3 regions of the Gilliamella sp. B2889 genome follow, and region 3 is predicted to be linked to each of the others. Evidence: riboswitches for the same ligand, from Rfam matches in the RefSeq annotation. Region 3 holds a riboswitch; each other region holds the start of a gene.
What was found. A riboswitch is a leader RNA that binds a small molecule or an ion and turns the genes downstream of it on or off. The one in region 3 is predicted to bind thiamine pyrophosphate.
Positions count from the first base shown of each region.

Region 1: it holds a riboswitch for thiamine pyrophosphate, as region 3 does, so the genes downstream of both, thiB (thiamine ABC transporter substrate binding subunit) here and thiM (hydroxyethylthiazole kinase) in region 3, are expected to answer to the same signal.
Region 2: it holds a riboswitch for thiamine pyrophosphate, as region 3 does, so the genes downstream of both, tenA (thiaminase II) here and thiM (hydroxyethylthiazole kinase) in region 3, are expected to answer to the same signal.

Region 1 covers NZ_JAFNNF010000001.1:460,306-464,579, reverse strand. Annotated here, with positions in the region: gene argS (arginine--tRNA ligase) at 1-898, opposite strand, end outside; TPP riboswitch at 1,416-1,524, shown strand; gene thiB (thiamine ABC transporter substrate binding subunit) at 1,565-2,563, shown strand; gene thiP (thiamine/thiamine pyrophosphate ABC transporter permease) at 2,577-4,157, shown strand; gene thiQ (thiamine ABC transporter ATP-binding protein ThiQ) at 4,135-4,274, shown strand, end outside.
Region 2 covers NZ_JAFNNF010000007.1:94,252-98,525, reverse strand. Annotated here, with positions in the region: gene J3U09_RS10280 (hypothetical protein) at 1-62, shown strand, start outside; gene asnA (aspartate--ammonia ligase) at 305-1,297, shown strand; gene tenA (thiaminase II) at 1,344-1,988, opposite strand; TPP riboswitch at 2,040-2,128, opposite strand; gene J3U09_RS10265 (DUF1161 domain-containing protein) at 2,165-2,569, opposite strand; gene J3U09_RS10260 (hypothetical protein) at 2,705-2,938, opposite strand; gene J3U09_RS10255 (SemiSWEET family transporter) at 3,354-3,617, opposite strand; gene J3U09_RS10250 (PLP-dependent aminotransferase family protein) at 4,016-4,274, opposite strand, start outside.
Region 3 covers NZ_JAFNNF010000002.1:206,485-210,758, forward strand. Annotated here, with positions in the region: gene thiD (bifunctional hydroxymethylpyrimidine kinase/phosphomethylpyrimidine kinase) at 1-531, opposite strand, end outside; gene thiE (thiamine phosphate synthase) at 543-1,184, opposite strand; gene thiM (hydroxyethylthiazole kinase) at 1,184-1,969, opposite strand; TPP riboswitch at 2,022-2,123, opposite strand; gene trkA (Trk system potassium transporter TrkA) at 2,178-3,539, opposite strand; gene trpS (tryptophan--tRNA ligase) at 3,654-4,274, opposite strand, start outside.

The DNA.
Region 1 (4,274 bases), on a different contig from region 3:
GTTCGCCTTCTTTATTTTTATATTCATCTAGAAATACGACGATGGCACCGTCACTTTCAACCGCTAATTTTTTCTGTTTTAGATCGGCAACAATGCCTGGTAGCATACTGTTATAGATGCTTTCGCCCATTGTATCTTCAACCGATAAGGTGACATTAAGGCGTTTATATGTGGCAATGTTTTGTGTCATGGTGATATCCACCAATTTTCGCCACATTTCACGGCAATATTGATCACCACCTTGAAGTTTTACGACATAATTACGGGCTTTTTCGGCAAAGGCTTCGTCTTCGTCGTAATGTTTTTTAGCTGCGCGATAGAACGATTCTAAATCTGAAAGTTCCATGTCATTGGCATGTTCGTTTTCCATTTTTTCAAGATAGGCGATTAACATCCCAAATTGGGTTCCCCAATCACCAACATGGTTGGCACGGATAACATTATGACCAAGAAAGCTTAATACTCGGACACTAGCATCACCAATAATAGTTGAGCGTAAATGGCCGACGTGCATCTCTTTTGCTACGTTTGGTGCAGAGTAATCAACCACAATAGTTTGTGGTTTGGCTGGTAAAGTAATATTCAGTTTATCACTATTTAGCGCGACTTCGTTTTGTTCAGCAATCCAACTATCTTTTAAAAAGATATTAATAAAACCAGGACCGGCGATCTCGATTTTATCGGCAATATCATCAATATCAAGATGTTGTAATACTTTTTCAGCTAATGCTCGTGGTGGCATTCCCAATTTTTTAGCGGTAGACATGATACCATTTGCTTGGTAGTCACCAAATTGGGCTTTAGCTGATTGCTTGATTAAAGCGTCGCAGTTTTTATCAGCACCCGCCATAATCATTGCTTGAGAAACACGTTGTGTTAATAGTTGTTGAATATTCACACTGAACCTAATCGATTAAAATAAAATGCCCAATATAATACTGATAAATTGATAAATTGTCACTGTGGGATTAGTTAAGGACAAGTAAATAGCTGATTCTTTTATAAACGAAAATTTTTTTATTTAGATGTAATCTATCAACTCAATTATAAAATAGATAAAAAAATAAAGAGAAAACAGGTGCCGAAATTTATTTAACTAACTGATTATTAATATCCTTTTGCTCTTTTCAACTTCGGTGTTTGCTCAAGGCCATCTGCAACAACTCAGATTCACAATTGACAAAATAGTATGATAATCATGGTGAAAATATCCTTTTGGATGAATATGCAAAACTCACTCACTCCTTAAATAAGCAAGAAATCGATTTTCTGATTACAAATGGGGCTAAGCGGGAATTTTATAAAGCTATCAGTTTGATCAAGCGCAGTTACTCTCTTCCAAAATCATAGATAAGTTTGTAGGCAACCGTTGAGGGTAACTATTTACAATTATACCTTCACCCTCTAAACTAATGTCGTTCTCAACGGGGTGCCCTAGTGGGCTGAGAGTGTCAGATTGACTGACATAACTCGTCGAACCTGAACTGGATAATGCCAGCGGAGGGATTTGAGTTATTATATCTGCTCAAACCTTTTGTCTTTTACCTATTTCTTTGGAGGCAAAATGTTTTGTAAAAACTTTTTACTACCTGTTATTTTTTTATTTTCACTTTTTAGCCCATTAGCCAATGCAGAACTGCCGACTTTGACGGTTTATAGCTATAATTCATTTATGTCACAATGGGGACCCGGTGAGGCAATCAAAAAAGGGTTTGAAGCCCAATGCAATTGCCGACTTGAGGTTGTGACATTAGGTGATGGTGTGTCGGTTTTAAATCGTATTCGCCTTGAAGGCGATAAAACGAATGCGGATGTTATTTTAGGGTTAGATAACAACCTATTAGAGCAAGCCAAACAAGCGAATATTCTTATTCCTCATCAAATCGCTAAACCCGACAATCTCAACACCAATTGGTGGGATGATAGTTTTATGCCTTATGATTTTGGTTATTTTGCTTTTATCTACAATAATAACAAAGTCAAAAATCCACCTCATTCTTTACATGAACTGGTTGAAAACAAAGCCGGTTGGAAAATCATCTACCAAGATCCAAGAACCAGTACACCAGGACTCGGTTTACTATTTTGGGTAAAAAAAGTTTATGGAGATAAAGCAGCAGAAGCGTGGCAACAAATCGCTAAAAACACGGTGACAGTCACCAAAGGTTGGAGCGAAGCTTATGGTATGTTTTTAAAAGGCGAAGCGGATTTTGTACTTAGTTACAGTACATCGCCAGTGGCACATATCATTAATGAAAACGAGCATCACTACGAAGCAGCTATTTTTGATGAAGGGCACTATCGTCAAGTTGAAGTAGCCGGAATTATTAAATACAGTCAAGAAATTGACCTAGCGCGCCAATTTTTACGTTATTTGCTGACACCTGAAGTCCAACACCAATTTGCTGAGAAAAATGTGATGTATCCGATTATCAAAACGGATCTACCTAATGCTTTTGCGCAAATTAATTCAGTCAATAAATCGTTAGAATTTGAGCCGGCAGAGATTGAAAAACATCAAAAAGCTTGGATTCGAGAATGGCAATCGGCAATTAGTAAATAGATCCGTATCGCCAATGTTGAAATTTAAATCGTTATTACCCGGAATGAGTGCAGCGAGCTTAATACTCATCATTTTAAGCTCGGCACTTATTGCTATTTGGCGATTTGCCTTAGAGTCAGGAAATTTGACGATTTATCTTGATAGTTATGTGCTTCATATTATTTGGATCACTTTTTATCAAGCTTTGTTATCGACAATACTTTCGCTGGCATCAGCAATATTAATGGCTAAGGCGCTCTCCTTTATTGATTTTAAAGGTAAAAAGTTACTGATAAAAATAATGCCAATTACCTTTATTTTACCCGCTTTGGTGGTTGTGACAGGGTTGTTGTCGGTATATGGGCAACAAGGTTTACTGGCTTACATTTGCCAAGTACTGCATATCCCATTTTCATTTCCTATTTATGGCTTGCAAGGTATTTTGTTGGCTCATGTTTTTTTGAATTTTCCTTATGCTTGTGTGCTCTTTTACAAAACATTAAACAGTGTTGCGATAGAACAAAGACAGTTAGCGGCACAACTTAATTTTTCAACATTTACCTATTTTAAATTACTTGAATGGCCGTTACTTCGTAGACAAATATTGCCTATGGCAGCACTTATTTTTATGCTCTGTTTTTCGAGTTTTGCCATAGTGCTTGCATTGGGTGGTGGTCCAAAATATACCACGCTGGAAGTGGCTATTTATCAAGCGGTGCGAGACTTTGATCTATTACAAGCCGCATTACTATCTTGCGTGCAGTTGGTTTGCTGTATTGTTTTTATCAGCTTGATGCAGAAAATAAATAGAAATGATAGAAAGCTGAGTGTTAAATTTAGTCACTCCAACTATCAATTACCGATAACCAATTGGTTAAAAATGATTAGTATGATAATTATCGTAATAGGGGGATTATTTATATTGTCCCCGATGATTACTATACTTTTTCAAGGTTTCTATTTTTTCCAAATCTCATTACTCACATCGATGTTGCAACAAGCTTTACTCTATTCAATCCTTATTGCTATAGGTTCGGCTATGATAGCGATGTTACTTGGGTTACTTTTGCTATGGACCAATTGCCGACTATTGATTAACCAACAACGTCAATTAAGCAATCGGCTTATGATGGTTGCCTCATTGATATTAGCCATACCAAACATGGTATTAGCATCGGGATTGTTTTTATTGTTATTCGGTTTTAGTCATAACACTGTTTTTATCTGCTTATTAATTATGGTTTGTAATGGGTTAATGGCGTTACCTTTCATCCTTAAAAATTTAGCTACGCCGATGTATGATATTACGGCTCGCTATTGGCAATTAACCCAAACCCTTAATATCAATGGTTTAACGCATTTTTATTTGGTCGATTTTAAGGGGTTAAAAAGCCTTATGTTGATGAGTTTTGCCCTTGCTGCCATATTGTCATTGGGCGATTTTGGGGTAATAGCTCTGTTTGGCGGGCAGTCGGTGACCACGTTACCTTATTATTTATACCAACAGATATCGCATTATCATTATCAAGAAAGTATCGTGACAGCCGCGATATTATTACTTTTATCTTTTAGTTTATTGGTTGTGATGGATTATGATCGAACTTCAAAAAATTGAATATCAATATGACAACTTCAACATGCACTTTACGCTAAATATTGCTGCTAAAGAACGGGTTGTTATTGTCGGTCCAAGTGGCGCGGGCAAAAGTACATTACTTAGCTTGATTGCGGG
Region 2 (4,274 bases), on a different contig from region 3:
TCATCGCAAAATGGCAAAAGCCAAATTTAACCCATATTGTTTCCTCCTATTTTAATCAATAATTAACTCAATTATCTTTTACCTATATGATGAAGCATAATTACCTAATATATTGTATTATTGGGTAATTTAATTTCATTTTTTACGTTTAATGTGTGATGCAGTCCTTGCCCGCATCGGAAATCCGTGAATTTGATTATAGTGCTTAGCGCTTTATAAAAAGTCCGAATATGTTCTAACTTGCATATTTCTGTTTTCTAGTTTAATTTATCGTCACTAACCCATTCACTTTTTGAGATGAGACATGACGATATCATTTAAAGAGCAGCAACAACGGATCAATTTTGTTAAACAATTTTTTGCTGAGCAATTAGCTAATAATTTATCACTAATTGAAGTTCAAGCCCCACTTTTAAGTCAAATTGGTGATGGTGTTCAGGATAATTTATCTGGGACTGAGAAGGCGGTACAGGTTAATATTAAGAGTATTCCTGATGCACAATTTGAAGTGGTTCATTCACTCGCTAAATGGAAACGCAAAATATTGAGCCAACATAATTTTCCAATTGGTGAAGGTATTTATTCCAATATGAAAGCGCTTCGCCCTGATGAAGATAAGCTCTCCCCTATTCACTCTGTTTATGTCGATCAATGGGATTGGGAAAAAGTGATTCGTCCTGAAGATCGGAATCTTGCTTATTTGAAACAGACGGTAGAGAAGATTTATAGTGCTATTAAGGCTACAGAAAAAGTGGTTTCAGAAAAATATCATCTTTCTTGTTTTTTACCAGAGTCGATCACTTTTATGGATAGTGAACAGTTATTAAAACGTTATCCTAATTTGTCACCAAAAGAGCGCGAAAATGCGATTACTAAGGAGTTAGGCGCAGTATTTTTAATCGGTATTGGTGGTGATTTGTCAAATAAAGAAAAACACGATGTGCGCGCCCCTGATTATGATGATTGGAGTAGCGATAATGAGATGGGGTCTAAAGGATTAAATGGTGATATTTTAGTTTGGAATCCAGTTTTAAATAGTGGTTTTGAAATTTCGTCAATGGGTATTCGCGTCGATCCTGAGACGTTAAAGCGTCAATTAAAATTAACCAATAATGAAGATCGTCTCCAATATGCTTGGCATAAGGCATTAGCTAATGGTGATTTTTTACAGACAATTGGTGGCGGGATTGGACAATCTCGACTAACTATGTTGCTTTTACAACAACATCATATTGGGCAAGTCCAAGCAAGTGTTTGGGATGATGTAACCAAGCAAAACTATCAACAACTTTTATAATTCATGCTCAGCATGTTTTATCTAAAATGGTAAAACATGCTGTTTACTAGTCACTTTTATCCAATGCCATTTGCCAAAAATTTATTTCCAATTGCGTCGCTTGCTTAAATATTTGGCTTAATTGTTTAAATCGGTTTTCACTAATATTAAGTAATTGTCCTTCTATCCAAGCAATCTCTTTTTGTACTGCTTGTTGAAACTCCTTACTAGCATACATCTCAATCCAAGAGCGATATGGGTTGTTTTCGTCCCAACCTTGAATCCAATTGGCAATCATGCCATACCCAATTAAACAGGGTGCCATTGCTATGTGTATATCTAATATATCGCCGTGTAATCCTATATCAAGCACATAACGTGTATAATCGCTATTGGCTTTGGCTTCCTTTAATGTGCTTAGTTCATATTCAGATATGTGCCATTTTCTGCAATATTCAATATGCAGATCGAGTTCAACTTCAACAATGATTTTTAAACTCTCTAATGATTGACGAATTTGAGCAATGTCGTGACTTTTATATACTGCAAGTCCCCAAGCTCGGGAAAAGTTGATTAAAAAAAGATAATCTTGTTTAAGGTAGTATTGAAAGCAGGTTAAGTCTAATGTGCCTTTTCCTAATTGTTGAACAAAATCATGTTGAATATAGTGTTTCCACTCGCTTGATTCAATCAGTGAGTTAAATGATGGCATAATGACTCCTTTTTGACAAATTCGCTATAAGGAGTTAAACAGATTTCTATAATAGACGTGTTTTAAACTCCCTTCGTCGGTATTAACCGAATCAGGTTCAACGGGTATAATCTCAGCCTATAGCACCCCGGTTAAACAAATTATAAAATTTATAAAATGGTTACTTAAATTTTCGTTTATTCTGCTTTTTGTTCAGTTTCCTGAGATTCTGTAGAAGTCGGCTCTGGAGTTTGAACTTTTTCTACTGGTGCCGAAGCTGGCGTTTGAACTGGAGCGTTACTAGGGCTGTAGCACTCGACGGGTTGTGGTGTGATTTCAACAGGTGTTTCAGGCTCATCTTTAACTGATTTTGATGATGGTGTACGAATATAAACAATGCTTTGTTTACCTCGATCACATGATCCAACGATTTTACCTTCAATATTTTGTTCATCTTGAGGAACAAGTTTTAATTGGAAGCTATTTTCATTAACACCGTTATTTTTAATTTTTTCGGCGATATTTGCACTAATTTCGTCACAATTGGACGCAGATGCAATAACTGGGAGACCTAATAATAACACTACTGCTAACTTTTTCATGATCTTTCCTTAAGATTATCGAGTAACTGATGCATTATAAAACGATTGTTTAAACTGTCCATATCGTTTTGAATAACGCTGCAAATAAATTTTATCAATAGATTTGAAAAAGCTAGCTTAGTATAGATTTTTTAGTTAATTCTGCTCTTGGTGTTGGTTTTCAAGTAATTTTAATTTATCTAGAACCCATGAGCGAATATCGGATAATTCGGCTTCAGATAATTGATTTACAAAGTCTCTTTTTGCGTGGAGTTGTTTGCGATCTTCTTCAGTCAAAACCACACCTTTTAAATTTAATAATACCTCTTTACGGTACATTGAGTAGATAAAATCTTTTATCAAATCATCGGAAAGATTAATATCAGCCATGGTGATTTCCTTATTTTATAAAACTCATTTGTTAATCATCAAATTTAGTTAATCTTTGTATAAATAACATTCTGATAGATTTTGAAGATGAATCCAGCCTAAAAAATAGGCTGACTTTTACTATAGTCTAATCACTATTAGATAACAATAGTAAATCGATAAATTAGATTAATCGATTAGATTAATCGATTAAATTATTCACTTTATTATTTGATAAGTATTTAACAAACCTGTTGATAACTCCATAACAATATAATAATTAATAAGTTATATGCAAGGTTAATTTTTAATCTTCTCTGATTTCTCAATTTTTGAGTAACAATTATCTAGCCTATTTCACAAGAATTGTGAATATAAAAAAATACAGCATATATTATGCTGTATAAAGAAAATATAAGGGAGTTAAAACAAGAATTTATAAAGCAGTAATAAACGCGGTTAAACCAAATAATACCCCTGGAAAATTAGCTATTGCAATTGGCCAATCCTTTTTTTGTCGTAATAAGCCATAACAGACCCATAATGAGCAGTTAATTGCTGCCGCTAAAGGTTGAGTTGGATTAGCTTTAAATCCATGAAGATTGTCGATAATTTGTGGGATATACGATACGTACATTCCTAATGATGCAAGTGTTGCGATAACACCCAAATAGTGAAAAGCTTTTGGAGAAAGATTCAAAATCAGCCTACCTGCTTATATATGAAAGGAGCAAATAATCTAACATATATAACAAGTGAGTTAAATATTAGTGTACCGTGGTTTCAGATAATATTTTGTAAATAAAATGATAAGATTTTTTATGTGAATCTATTTTAAGTAATCGGATATGGTTTTTAATAATAAATGTTATTGCTACGAATGCCTTATATCAAACGCAAATTGTTATATCATATAATGTAGCTAATAAGGCATAAAAACCGCGATTTTTTGATAGTTTTGTGATTATTTAGCTGAGATTCAATCCAATAATGAGATTTGAAGTTTACCGATTAACCCTGCCTGTTTGTCTGAGCAGTTATGATCTATTTATTAACGCCAAATACCTGTTAGAACAATCAATAAAAACTTAGTTCGCTTTATCTCATCAAATCTTTTGCAAAATGACCATAACTTAAACGTATAGCGCCAACTCGATCCCCAAAGTCAGTGCCTTGTGACACTATTATATGCTTTGCTAGTAATTGATTTAAAATAGCCAACTCCTGCGCCTGACTGCTAACGGGCAAATGGGCATATAGATGAAAACCGCCTGTGGGTATCTGGTAATTGATGTCACCTTTAAAATAGTCATCAAGCCAATCTATTAGTTGGTTAGCCTTTTGTTTTAATTGCTGG
Region 3 (4,274 bases):
TCCCCCTTTCATTAATACTGCCTGACAGCCTAATTTGAGTAGCTCATAACCCTGTTGTTGCATTTCATCTTCGTTTTGTGCCTCATGACAATCAAGTAATGCTGCTGCTTCTGGAAGGTTAGGGGTGATGATAGTGGCGAATGGTAATAGCAATTCTCGAATAGCGGTAATGGCATCATTTCTCAATAAAGGATGCCCCCCTTTGGCTATCATTACCGTATCAAGAACAATATTGGCAATAGGATTATTGCTTAATAGATGATTAACTGTGGTTACAATCTCTTTATTCATCAGCATACCGATTTTAACGCTATCAATATGGATATCTTGATAAAGTGTGTTAAATTGAGCCTCAACAAATTCGGGTGGCACCGGGTATATGCTATTAACACCTTGTGTACTTTGTGCGGTTAAAGCAGTAATGACTGACATCCCATAAGCGCCAAGCGCTGAAAAGGCCTTTAAATCGGCCTGAATACCTGCACCGCCACTAGGATCGCTACCAGCTATAGTTAATGAAACTGTTGTCATGGTTTAATTTCCTATCTTGCTTGTCTTATTTTTCTAATCAAATCAGATGTGGCCTTAGCAATATCTCCTTGCCCGCAAATTGCGGATACAACGGCAATACCTTCAATGCCAGTTTGAATCACTTCAGTTAAATTGTTTACACCGATACCACCGATCGCAACGGCAGGGCATTGTTTTGCTTTAACAAGTTCAGTCAATTGGGCGATGCCTATTGCTTCTGCTGCATCTTTTTTGGTGGGGGTTGGATAGATAGGGCCAATACCTAGATAATCGACTAGTTGCCAAGGAACGCGCTCAAGTTGCGAATAATTAGAGACTGAAAGCCCTATCCATTTATCTTCTCCAATTAATCGTCGTGCAACTTCGACAGGTAGATCGCTTTGTCCAACATGAACACCATCGGCATCGACAGCTAAAGCTATATCAATATGATCATTAATCAATAGTGGAACTTGAGTGTCGATTAATACTTCTTTTAAAGCTTGGGCGGCTTTATACCAATTTCTACCTGAATATTCTTGTTCTGAACGTAATTGAACGGCAGTAACACCATTTTCAACTGCAAACTTAGTGGTATTAACCATACCATTTATGCCATCACAAAGTACTGGGTCAAGTACTAAATAGAGTGTTAAATCAAGTTGCTTCTTCATCAAAAATCCTTATTTGTGGTGAAAACAGAAAGTTGGTCAATAATTGACATAGCAAAAGTACCTAGCCCTTGCTGTTTATTAGCGAGTTCACCCGCTTTTTTCATCATAAAGCAGGCTGAAGCAGTAGCCTTTAAATGATCTTCAGAACTTGCAATCAATGCAGCTACAATCGCAGATAATGAACAACCAGTACCAGTTACTTGTGTTAGCGCGATATCACCCCCAACAATGCTATAAACCTGCTCACCATCTGTGACATAATCGGTCTCACCTGTTATTGCAACAATGGTTTGATATTTCTTGGCTAATAGCATTGCCGCATTTAATGCAGAATCAGTAGAATCCAGTCCATCAGGCCCTTTTGATGATGATTGTTGACCACTTAATGATAGAATTTCTGAAGCATTTCCTCGAATAACTGTCGGTTTAAATGTTAATAATTGCTTAGCAATTTCAGTACGATATTTCAATGCTGCTCCAACTGCGACAGGATCTAATACCCAAGGAGTTTGATTAGCTTTTGCGGCGGCTAGTAACATGCTTTTAGCGCTATGACTATTGATCGTACCAATATTAATTAACAAACCATTTGCAATGGCAACAAAGTCCTCAACTTCTTGCTCAGCTACCACCATCGCTGGTGAAGCCCCAATCGCCAAAAGAACGTTAGCGGTGTAATTTTGTACCACATCATTGGTAATACAATGGATTAAAGGTCGCTTCTGATGAACTTGCTCAATAAAAGGAATGGCATCTTGATTTGAAAATAATTTAATGACCGACATATTCTTTCCTTATCTAATAAATAATATTAAGGGAAGAATGTGTCAAAAGCGGTAATTAAGACAGAGACTTCCCTACGCTGGCATGATCCAGATCAGGTTCAACGGGTAAATTCTCAGTTTTTTGCTCTAACAAAAAACACCCCGAGTCTAAATAACAAATTTGGATAAAATTGAATCTATTATGAACTGAGTTTAAAAATTAAACAAGTTATTGTAATAATCTTTCTATATCACTAATGGCGCGTCTATCCGGTAAGAAAATTATTAAATGATCGCCATCTTCAATCATTAAATCCGTATTTACTATAATTACATCTTCACCACGAACCACGGCACCAATCGTAGCACCTGAAGGTAATTTTAAACTGTTGATATTTTTACCGACTAATTTTGAATTTTCCGCTTCACCACGAGCAACTACTTCGACAATTTCTGATTCACCTTGGCGTAATGAGACAACTTTAACTACACCCGTTTGCCTAACATGGCTTAGTAGTTCTGAAATAGTGGCATGTTGTGGTGAAATCGCGATATCAATAACACTATCGTTAATCAATTCTAAGTAGGCTTGTCGCTGGATAAGAACGATGACTTTTTTTGCCCCCATTCTTTTTGCCAGCATAGATGACATAATATTGGCTTCATCATCGCTAGTGACCGCCACAAACAGATCGGTTAACTCGACTTGCTCTTGCGATAATAATTCTTGGTCTGATGATTCACCATGTAACACGGTGGTATTAACTAACTGCTCAGCTATTAATTCAGCTTTTTCTGCATTACGTTCAATCAACTTAACTTGATAATCATTCTCTAAACGTTTAGCTAAAGCAATGGCAACGCCACCACCACCGCTAATAATAATACGTTTATAAGGTTTTTCTAGCCGTTGTAGTTCACTGGTTACAGCTTTAATGTTAAGAGGAGGGGTAATAAAATAAACCATGTCTCCAGCTTCAATTAAAGTCGAACCTATTGGACGAATAAAACGATTTTGACGATAAATAGCAACAACACGCGCTTCGACATGTGGTAAATGCTCTTTAAGTTCGGACAGTTCGCTCCCCACTAACGCACCACCGTAATAAGCGGTTACAGCAACCAAACAGACACGATTATCATAAAACGAAGCAAACTGTAGAGCACCAGGATATTGAACTAATTGGCTAATATGATTTGTAATTAAGTTTTCAGGAGCAATAATATGATCGATGTTGATACAATCTTTATTGAAGAATGGGTATCTTTCATCGTTATATTCAGGAGCACGGATTCTAGCAACTTTTTGTGGAATATTAAACATCACATGCCCAATCTGACAAGCCATCATATTGACTTCATCAGAATTGGTAACGGCAACTAACATATCGGCTGATTCCGCGCCAGCACTCTCTAATACTTGTGGGTAAGAGGATTTACCGCAAATGACTTGTAAATCAAAACGCTCTTGCAAAGATTGCAATTTATCATGATCTTCATCAACGACAGTCACATCGTTCTGCTTTTCAGTTACTAGATATTCAGCAAGTGCACTACCAGTTTGGCCTGCACCAAGAATGATAATTTTCATAATAAACCTATTATAATCAAAAGGCCTCAAGCTAACTCATTATTAGAACAATAGAGCTCATATCAATTAAAGCCGTTTGATATTGTTTAGTAATAATCGCAATCTTATTTTAGATTATACAAAACCGATTGCGTCATAAACCTTCTTCAACGTAGGCTCTGCTTTAGCGCGAGCTTTTTGTGCTCCTTCTTGCATAATTGAAAGAAGATAATTTTCATCATCTCGATATTGATGATATTTTGCTTGTAAACCGGTTAACATCTCGATAACTTGATTTGCCACCTCGGTTTTTAGATGACCATACATTTTGCCTTCAAACTCTTTTTCAAGTTCAGCAATCGGCTTACCTGTAATACCTGTCAAAATATCTAACAGATTTGAAACACCGGCTTTGTTTTTTGAATCATAACGTACAACAGGTGGTTCGTCTGAATCGGTCATTGCCCGTTTAATCTTCTTCTCGACATCTTTCGGATTCTCAAGTAAACCAATAACATTGTTACGATTCTCATCTGATTTAGACATCTTTTTGGTTGGATCTTGTAAAGACATCACACGAGCACCTACTTTAGAAATAAACGGCTCAGGAACAGTAAAAATATCGCCATAAAGTGCATTAAAACGCATAGCGATATCACGTGATAACTCGAGATGTTGTTTCTGGTCATCACCTACAGGAACTAAATTAGCTTGATATAACAAAATATCAGCAGCCATTAATACTGGATAATCAAA